DNA from 2 places in the Metabacillus flavus genome. Region 2 is predicted to be linked to the other one. Evidence: riboswitches for the same ligand, from Rfam matches in the RefSeq annotation. Region 2 holds a riboswitch; the other holds the start of a gene.
What was found. Region 2 has a riboswitch for S-adenosylmethionine ahead of J9317_RS17810 (alpha/beta hydrolase). Riboswitches for the same ligand answer to the same signal wherever they lie in the genome.
Positions count from the first base shown of each region.

Region 1 (5,096 bases), 3.0 Mb from region 2:
AAAAGCGATTGCAAATGGAAACCAGGCCCTTTCTTCTTCCTGGAAGGAGCTTACCTCATCAGTTGCAAAATTGAATGCCGGAGCTGCGCAAGTAAGCAACGGAAATCAATCAGTGAATTCCGGATGGAAAGAGATGAAGTCTGGAGTCTCAGAGCTGTATGGCGGTACACAAAAAATCTACAGCGGAAACACGGAAGTAGATGCCGGGTGGAGGACCCTTACCGCAGGAGCGGGAGATCTTCATACGGGACTGGTTAAAGTCAGCGGCGGAAATGAAACTGTCAAGAATGGCTGGAGCCAGCTGACAGACGGAGTCACAAAAGTTGACGCCGGCGTTCTGAAGCTGAAGGAAGGAAGCGGCCAGCTTGCAGACGGTCTTGCTAGCGGAGCCGAGAAAACCGGAAGCATTAAAGCGGGGGACGACAACATTTCTATGTTCTCCTCACCTGTAAAACTCGCATCAGAAACAGTAAATGAATATGAATTTTATCGTGACTCAACCGCACCTTATATTTTGTCATTAGCATTATTCGCTGGCATTTTGCTTCTTACTTTTGTAACTGATTTCAAAAAGCCTGCAGAAGCCTCCGGCATTGGCTGGTATGCGGGCAAGCTTGGCCAAATGGCGATTTTTGCCGTCATTCAGGCACTTGTCCTTTCGATCTTTACTCTAGTTATTCTGCAGCTTCAAGTTGAAAACGCTTTCTATTTTATCCTATTCGCTGTTTTCGTCAGTCTCGTCTTCATGATTATCATCTTTGCCCTGACCGCTGTTGCAGGAACCATTGGCCGATTCCTCGCCTTTATTCTGGCTGTTGCACAGATAACCACAACCGGAGCAAGCCTGCCGGTCATCCTGCTGCCTGAGGGAGTTCAAGCAATCAGCGGCTGGCTTCCGTTTACCTATACGATTGCCGGGTTTAAAGCGGTCATCTCACTGGGGGATTCAAATTTGCTTTGGGGAAGTGTATGGGTATTGATTGGTTTTGCCCTTGTATTTGGAATTTTATCTGCTGTAACGATCTTTCTTCCTGGTCGTGCAGCGGATGAAAATTCGGAGCTCAAGGCATAAGAGAAAGAGAGAGAACCAGTTTTCGGACTGGTTCTCTTATTCTTTAGCTCTGTTAAACTTGGCTGTTGATTGCAGCTAGCAGGCGTTCGCTTATCCTTGGACTGGCGGTGAGCCTGCGGGGTCTCACCTGTCCGGCTGCTCCCGCTTGCGTCTCATCAACATAATGCTTTAACATAGCCTATTCTTTAAACCGGAATGCCGTCTCCACTTGTGTGTGACGGTTTGAGCCAGGCTGGAAATGCCGTTGATAAACTCCTCAGTTTTTTGAAGACCTTCAAAATTCACTTTCAGCATAAAGCAGGCATTTCCAGCAATCCTGTGGCAAAACCCATTTACTCCCGAGTGAATTGAAAGTTTTTTCAAAAAAATGTTGCAGGCTGTAAAAAATGGTGATAACATTCAGCTCAGGAAATAAAATTTCATACTATTCAGATTGCACTCTTATCCAGAGCAGGCGGAGGGATTTGGCCCTATGATGCCCAGCAACCGACCGTAATTCCGTCGCGAGACGGGGCGCGAAAGCAAGACGCGCCAGGGTTTTGACCCTGAAGGCACGGTGCTAATTCCAACAGAAAGGTTTTTACTTTCTGAGAGATAAGAGGCTTTAGAAGACGACTTTAATTCTTCAAGCCTCTTTCTTTATGAGAAAGGGGCTTTTCCTATTTTTCCGGTAAGAAAAGCCCTCGAAAGAACGTCCGGAATATTTCTATTAGGGGGAGTAAGATCATGACAAAAAAATATGCAAAGATCCTTCTGGCAGCGCTTCTCATTCTCGCCATGCTTGCAGGATGCCAGCCGAAAGTGGGCGAGCAGGCAGGAACAAAAGCAAAGGCAAGCAAAGACAATCCGCTTGCAGGAAAGAAAATCGCCCTTATTATGCAGCAGAACCTTGGAACGTTCTCAGCTCAATACATAGAAGGCGTTAAAGAGCAGACCGAAAAGTTTGGCGGCCAAACCGTTGTGTTCACATCTGACGGCGATCTGGCAAAAATGGCGTCCAATGTGGATGCCGCGGTTAATCAAGGGTTTGACGCGATTCTGATTGATCACGGAACGAAGGAAGCGCTGACTGCCGGTGTCGAAAAAGCGATCAGCAAAAACATTCCGGTTGTTGCGTTTGATGCAGGGGTGGAATCAAAGGGTGTAACGTCGATTGAACAGGGTGACCAGCAAATGGCACAGATGACGCTTGATCAGCTGGCTAAAGATTCAGGCGGAAAAGCGAACATCGTGAAAATCTGGGTGGCCGGATTTGCTCCGATGGAACGCCGCCAGATCGCGTATCAGCAATTTTTGAAAGAAAACACAGGCATTAAGGAAGTGGCCGCATTTGGTGCCGCAACCCAAAACACGGCTCTCGATACACAGGCCCAGATGGAAGCGATCCTGAAGCAGTATCCGAATAAAGGCGAGATTACAGCTGTTTGGGCAGCCTGGGATGAATTTGCAAAAGGGGCGGTTCGTGCTCTTGAGCAGGCGGGAAGAACGGATATTAAAGTGTATGGAATTGACATGAGTGATGAGGATCTTCAGATGATCCAAAAGGAAAACAGCCCATGGGTCGCTTCTGCCGCTGTCGATCCGAAAGACATCGGACGCATTCAGGTCCGTTACGCTTATCAGAAAATCAATGGGGACAGCGTGGAGGAAAAAGTGAAATTGAAGCCGGTATTTGTGACGAAGGAAGCCCTTCCGAAGGAGCAGGTGACAACGAATGACCTGGATCAGCACGTGGAAGGCTGGGGAAAAAGCGAGCAGGGGTATACGGATAAGCTGAAAAAGCTGGAAGAAGGAAAATAACAGAGAAGGAGGGAGAAGGATGAGCCTTCTGCAAATGAAAAACATCTCCAAATCATTCGGCCGTGTTAAGGCGCTGAAGGATGCGCATTTTGAACTGAAAAGCGGGGAAGTTCGTGCGCTGCTTGGAGCGAATGGAGCGGGGAAAAGCACGCTGATGAAAATCCTGTCAGGTGCCTATACGCAGGATGGCGGCGAAATTTTTGTAAACGGGCAGCCCGTTCAGATCCGCTCGCCAAAAGAAGCGAAGGAACTCGGAATCGACTGTGTGTACCAGGAAGTGGATACAGCGCTCGTTCCTCAGCTGTCGGTCGCTGACAACATCATGCTCGACTCCTTCTCCTCCTCCAAAAAATGGACGGTTTCCCGAAAGAAGCTGAATCGAGAGGCGAAGGAGGCTCTGAAGCTGCTGCAGGAGGACCGCATTTCGGTTATGAAAATGGCTTCTGAATTAACGCTTGCCCAGAAGCAAATGGTTCTCATCGCGCGGGCCCTTGTCCGCAAGGCGAAAATCATTATTTTTGATGAACCGACGGCACCGCTGTCAATTGAAGAAACGAAGCATTTTTTCTCGATTATCCAGAGGCTTGTGAAGCAGGGAGTCGGCTGTATCTTTATCTCCCACCGTCTTCCGGAAGTATTCGAGCTTTGCAATCGGATTACGGTAATGAGAGACGGAAGCACTATTCAAACATTTGAAACAGCAGAGGTCACGCAGGAGCAGATTATCGAGACCATGCTGGGCCGTGCCCTCACCCAGGAAATGCAGGAGGAGGGAACGGAGATCGGCCGAACCCTTCTCCAAGTAGATGGGCTGGAGGATGAAGAGCGCCTGAAGGGCATTTCGTTCTCTGTTTCAGCGGGGGAAGTCGTCGCAGTTGCCGGATTAGTCGGAGCGGGAAAAACAGAGCTTGCCAAAACGCTTTTCGGGCTGAACAACTGGAAGAAAGGCAAGGTTCTCTTAGACGGGAAGCCTTATCGGATTAAGGAGCCTTCTGAAGCCATTAAAGCAGGATTCGCGCTAATCCCGGAGGAGCGGAGAAAGGAGGGGCTCTTCATTCATGAGTCCATCCAGGAAAACATGTCGTTTCCTCATTTGAAATCCTTCTCTTCGTTTTTAAAAATGAACCGGAAAAAAGAGAAACAGCATGCTGAACAGGTCATCACGGAGCTTGGAATCAAAGCGGACTCTCCTTTGACGCCTGCTGAAAACTTAAGCGGAGGAAATCAGCAAAAGGTTGCAATCGGCAAATGGATGTATGGAGACGCAAGGGTTTATTTGTTTGATGAACCGACCAAGGGGGTCGACATCGGAGCGAAAAAAGATCTATTCCAGCTCATCCGCCGATTAACCGAAGCACGAAAAGCGGTTCTCTATTTTTCGTGCGAAATGAACGAAATTCTAGGCATCGCTGATCGGATTCTCATTATGTATGACGGCAGGATCGTCAAAGAGCTGACAAAAGAAGAAGCCACACAGGACAAGATTCTGCTTTACGCAAGCGGTGGAAAGGAAGACATCCATGAAGGAAAAGCTCATCGGGTTTTTGTATAAATACGGCGCCGTCGTTCTGATGGCGGTTATCTTAATTTATTTTAGCTTTGTAAACCACGCCTTTTTCTCGTATGGCAATCTATCAGATATTCTGCGTTCGATTTCGATCGTTACGCTGCTTGCCCTTGGCGTAACGTTCACACTCATCGTAGACGGGTTTGATTTGTCGGTTGGAGCAACGATGTCGCTTGCCACCGTCATTTCCTCCTCTCTCATGGTATGGTATGAGCTGCCGCTATGGCTCGTCTTGCTCCTGCCAATCGGAGTCGGAATTTTGGTTGGAATCTTTAATTCTATCTTAATCGTTAAAATCGGCATACCGGATCTGCTGGCGACACTAGGTGCCATGTACATCGTTACCGGGATTCACCGGACGTACACGGAAGGATACTCGATTTACAGCCATATGCCGCTGACAGCCGGAGGCACGGCACCCGGAGAGTTTTACAAATCGTTCCTGTGGATCGGACAGGGACAGATTGCCGGTGTGCCTGTCCCGGTTCTCATCATGCTTCTCTTTACCGCCATCGTTTATTGGATCCTCAACCATACCCGCTGGGGACGCATCCTGTACATGACCGGCGGGAACGCAGAAGCAGCAAGGCTGTCAGGGATCAGCGTGAATAAAGTGAAATTCGCAGCCTATACAGTATCTGGCGTCTTCGCATCGAT
Region 1 is NZ_JAGVRK010000001.1:488,738-493,833, forward strand. It holds gene J9317_RS02600 (YhgE/Pip family protein) at 1-1,072, shown strand, start outside; partial or broken gene J9317_RS20480 (hypothetical protein) at 1,241-1,399, opposite strand; SAM riboswitch class I at 1,511-1,673, shown strand; gene J9317_RS02605 (sugar ABC transporter substrate-binding protein) at 1,799-2,872, shown strand; gene J9317_RS02610 (sugar ABC transporter ATP-binding protein) at 2,892-4,424, shown strand; gene J9317_RS02615 (ABC transporter permease) at 4,393-5,096, shown strand, end outside.
Region 1: another riboswitch for S-adenosylmethionine. It lies ahead of J9317_RS02605 (sugar ABC transporter substrate-binding protein); the one in region 2 lies ahead of J9317_RS17810 (alpha/beta hydrolase).

Region 2 (5,096 bases):
GATGCCATCGTCGCCCAGGGAAGTGAAGCAGGCGGACACCGCGGAACGTTTTCAGGTCCGCCCTTTCATCACATGATGGGGCTGATGTCTCTCATTCCGCAGATTTGCGACTTTGTTAAAATACCCGTCATTGCAGCTGGCGGAATTATGGATGCACGAGGATATAGAGCTGCCCTTTGCTTAGGAGCGCAGGGCGTTCAAATGGGAACGGCCTTTTTAACGGCTTTTGAGAGCAGCGCTCATCCTGCATACAAAGAAGCGGTTTTGAACGCACGCGAGGATCAGGTAGTGGTTACGAATGCTTTCTCAGGAAAAGAAGCACGCGGAATTAAAAATCAGTTCATATATGAAATGGAAAAAGAAACAAGAATTCTCCCCTACCCGCTGCAAAATGATTTAACAAAGGAAATCCGAAAAGCGGCTTCGGAACAAAATAACGCAGAGTATATGTCATTATGGTGCGGACAAAGCCCTAGGCTTAGCCGCAGCCAGTCTGTAGAAAGCCTGGTTCAATCGATTTTATCTTTATCAAAGGATGCGACATTATGATTGTCACCTTTATACATTCCGAAGAAGCGGTTCCTCTCAGGCAAAAGCTGCTAAGACCCGGCCAGCCCGTAAGCTCTTGCCGCTACGAGAATGATAATAACGAAAGTTCCTTCCACCTGGGGTGCTATGAAGATGAACTCCTAATCAGCATTGCAAGCTTTTCGGAAGAAGTCATTCCGCTTCTATCTGGAGATCATCAGTACCGCTTGCGGGGCATGGCTACCCTGCAGGAATACCGAAACAGAAAGGCAGGCAGCTCTTTGCTTATTAAAGCGGAACAGGTGCTCGCCGAAAGAAAAGTGGATTTGTGGTGGTGCAATGCGAGAACAAGTGTGGAAGCGTATTACTTAAAGCAGGGATTGCATCCGGTTGGAGGAGTTTTTGAAATAGAAGGAATCGGACCTCATCAGGTCATGTATAAACAGTTAAAATAGGGATATCCAGTTGGTTTCCGCTGCAGGATGGCTCGCTCTTAGGAAAGCGAGCGCTTAAGTCTCCTCGGTCCCAAGTGCCTGCAGCCTATACCGCTTTTGTTCAAAAAAACAACAGTAATCTTTTAGGAAAGAGTCATTTTATTTAGCCAGCTTAAAAACAACTTAAGTCACTCCATCTTTTGATTGAAAATTTTAATTGAAAATCAGATTAACCTTAAGGTAAGAAAAAGAAGGAGGCGTCTAATAATGCCATTAGAAATATGGATTGCTATCGGAATAGCGCTATTTGGCGGGGCACTAGGAAGTCATATGAACAACAAGAAAAAGAGATAAAAAAAGCCTGCCACTCATTAAAGCTCGAGTAATGAGCTGGCCATTTATTTGATTTCCAGATGTTTTGTGCAATTATAAAGGCCGCATGACCACTTTGAGTCTTCTATTAGAAGATGCGTGATCGAGGTATTTTTTAATGGCTCACGTTCTTCATTCACCGGCGTTAGTTCCTGAAGAAGATGCCTGATAAATGAACCATGGGTCACCATTAGAATGTTCTTTCCGGGATGCTTCTTTAGGATCTCTTCAACAAATTCTACCCCTCTTTTTGTCACTTGCCTGGACTGCTCTCTGCCCAGGTCAAGTTCTCTCCAGCCAGTTCCCCATTTGTCCAAACGTTCAGCTTCTGTTGTTCCTTCAATTTCTCCGCCTCCAGTTTCCCGGATGCGTTCATCTGTTAACACCTCTAATCCTCCATGCTTCTTACTGATGAAATCTGCCGTTTGTTTTGCACGTAGCAGCGGACTCGAATAAAGGAGATCCCAATCTTCCCCCTTAAGACGTTCTGCCAGCATTTCCGCTTCTTTAAGCCCTTGTTCATGAAGCGGAATATCGGAGCTGCCCTGCGCTCTTCCCTCTATATTCCATTCCGTGATGCCATGTCTGACAATCCCCAACTTAGTCAATTATTCCACTTCCATTCTTTAAATTTCTTAGTGTTATAGACTATTTTATCGCGTTCTGATGGACAAGTCTCCATTGACACATTACATAGGCCATGATAATATACTTAAAACCAAGTAATTATATAGGATTAATTAAATTATCAAGAGTGAACGAGAGAACTGGCTCTATGACTTCACAGCAACCTCCATTTGGAAAGGTGCTCCTACCAGCAAAGCGCGATGCTTTGGCCGATAAAGAAATGTTGACCGTAAACTTTCTTAGCAGCCAATGCCAAAGAAGGTTTTTTTATTTGGCTGTTTCAAAGCTATCAAACAGAGTCTATTGTTTTAAGGAGGAAGGCAGTTATGAAAGAACTGAAAAGAGTAATGACTGGCGCTCAGTCCTTTTCCATTCATAAGAGTTCTGAACAGGCCATTCTTTTGTGCCATGGCTTCAACGGCACCCCTCAGAGTATGGAATCGCTGGGAGAAAAATTTGCCTCATTGGGCTATTCTGTTTATGCTCCCAGGCTTGCCGGACATGGTACATGTCCGTCCGATATGGAGCTTTGCTCGGTTCAAGACTGGTACCGCTCCTTGGAAACTGCTTATTTAAAATTAAGAAGCCGATTTAAAAAAGTATTTGTTATCGGACAATCCATGGGCGGCAGCCTGACGATTAAGCTTGCCAGCCAATTCACGCAAATCGATGGAATAGGTCTTATTAATGCAGCACTTGAAGTTCCAGAGTATGAAAAGATTGTGGGAGATACAGGTTTCATTAAAGAAGGACGGCCAGATATAAAGGATCCGTCTGTGGAGGAAATCGCTTATGAAAAAATACCTGTTAAAGCCATTTCCGAGCTGAGAAAAGCTATGAATGAAGCAAAAGTCAAGCTTGCAGAAGTCACGTGTCCAGTCGTTGTATTCTGTTCTCCGGAGGATCATGTTGTTCCTGCCGCCTGTTCTGAAAAGATTATGGAGTCCATTTCCGCCAACAGAAAAAAGGTGATTAGCCTTCCAAATTCTTATCATGTAGCCTCCATGGATTTTGACCAGGATTTGATCGTAAGAGAAGCCAATCAATTTTTTTCCATACAAAAAACAGCCCTTCCTGCTAATAGGAAGAGCATGAACGCCTGAATTCTAGGCTGCTTGAACCTTTTGATTAAGCAGCTTCGCTTGAATAAGCCGTCTTCTTACAGCAATTCCAATCCAGCTCGCCAGCGCCGCTTTTATGAGGCCAACTGCTACAAATGGCCAGACACCAACAGCAAGTGCCTTGTCCCACGGCAAACCTAAGACGATTTTTAGCCACACCGTTCCGAAGAGCAATGTAACCAGCATCCCAATCGTGTTTGCGGCGAGCGCAAACATGAGCGTAAACTTTGTTTTTTCAAGGAAATATCCTGTTAAAAACGCCGCCGCAATGAATCCGATTATGTATCCCCCGGTTGGCCCCGCCAATATGTGAAGACCGCCTTTCGCCTCCGCAAAGACAGGCAGGCCAATCATTCCAAGACCAGCATATACAGCCATAGCCAAGGCCCCATACCGGCTGCCGAGAATAGTAGCCGCAATTCCTACTGCTAATGTCTGTCCGCTAATCGGAACGATTGGAAGCGGAATTTCAATTTGTGCAAATACAGCTGTGATTGCCGCAAACATTCCAGATAAAATAAGCATGCGGAGCTTTTCCCTTTGTTTTTGCATCATTCTCTTCCCCTTTGTTAACCTTTATAAACTTAAAGTTAACATAAGGAATCGATTTCTGTAAAAGGTTTTACAGAATATAGGTTCCGCCATGCCACATTTTCTCACGGGGCTCCCTATTATTTTTTTCATAGAAAGAAACCGCGTAAATCCCTTTTTCATGATGACATTCTGATTTTCTAAAGCTTACGAACGTGTCTCCCAACGATATTTTCACGTCTTCACCCTCTTTTTCATCTTTCTCCAGCTGAAGCCACTCCGACCATTGAGAAGCCGCCTTCTCAGGATTTTCAGAGAGGTAGATGACTTCACGGATCATTTTTATTCCATTTGGGTGAGGCGCAAGTGCTCCCGTCCGAATTAAATCCTCTTTTCTAACTTCATCCGACTCGCCCCATTCGATGAAAAACGGCAGAGGAAATTCTGATTCCGGCTGTTCGGCGAAAAGCATCCTCCAGGAGATTTTGGTCCCGTCAGCCCTAGTCCGGCTTCCTGAAAAAGGACCTTTCACCGTAAGCCCTGCACCCTTCAATTTTTCAGCTAACACATCCATCTCATTGGTTCGAATGGCCATTTGACAAAGGCTTTCATTTTCCTGGCGGGCACACATTTGAATGAGCGGGTTGTCCGATTTTTCAGCCTTGTCTTTATCCTCAATTGCCAGAAATTCAAGATACGCGAGACTAAAATAGCTTAAACTGTTTGCTGTTCCCCAATTCTCATGGCTTCCCCCGGGAACTGTATGAAAACCGAGCAATTGAAATTCAGCTCCCGCTTGAACGGGCGGCTGTTTTACATAATGAACGATATGATCGAGCTTCATCTGCATCCCTCCCATTATTTAGTTTTATAGTAGAGGGATTTGGGAGAAATAACAAGAAAGCAGCTAATCTCTATAGTTATCCGTTTGGCGCTCCTCCTTAATTAGCAGTTCCCAGGAGCTTTTCCCGCGGTACTCCATTCCCCACCGATCCTTGAGCAAGCTTGCCGTTAGCCCAATAAATAAAAGACCCGCTGCAGCTAAAAGAAATTCAATCATCGTTCTCCCCCTTTTAGGTACAAGTGTATGTCAAGGGGGGAGTGGTTATGTTCGTTCGGAGGTTACTTTCCACCCAAAATACATCAGACAAAAAGGAACAAAAAACGAGCGATTCACTTCTTTTCCGACACATGAATATGAATAATAATACATGTTTATATAAATTAATCTTTATAAAATCACATTAAATCTATAAATGTATGCAAAATAACTAATATTAATTCATTTTTCTCTTTTTCTCTTGCTCAACCTGTGATAATCTTTTCTTGTATTGTAATTTTTTGATAGATACATAGAAAGGAAGGGGAACTATGGGTAAAAAGAGCTTGTCTATTTTAATGGCAATGATGGTGTTTTTCACATTTGGTTTCGCCCCGGTTCAGGCAATAACAACAAGTGAGTCTGTGTCAGCAGCAACTATGA
Region 2 is NZ_JAGVRK010000001.1:3,469,832-3,474,927, forward strand. It holds gene J9317_RS17795 (NAD(P)H-dependent flavin oxidoreductase) at 1-549, shown strand, start outside; gene J9317_RS17800 (GNAT family N-acetyltransferase) at 546-983, shown strand; gene J9317_RS17805 (histidine phosphatase family protein) at 1,361-1,942, opposite strand; SAM riboswitch class I at 2,077-2,180, shown strand; gene J9317_RS17810 (alpha/beta hydrolase) at 2,288-3,064, shown strand; gene J9317_RS17815 (biotin transporter BioY) at 3,068-3,634, opposite strand; gene J9317_RS17820 (VOC family protein) at 3,705-4,457, opposite strand; gene J9317_RS17825 (hypothetical protein) at 4,521-4,673, opposite strand; gene J9317_RS17830 (M14 family metallopeptidase) at 4,985-5,096, shown strand, end outside.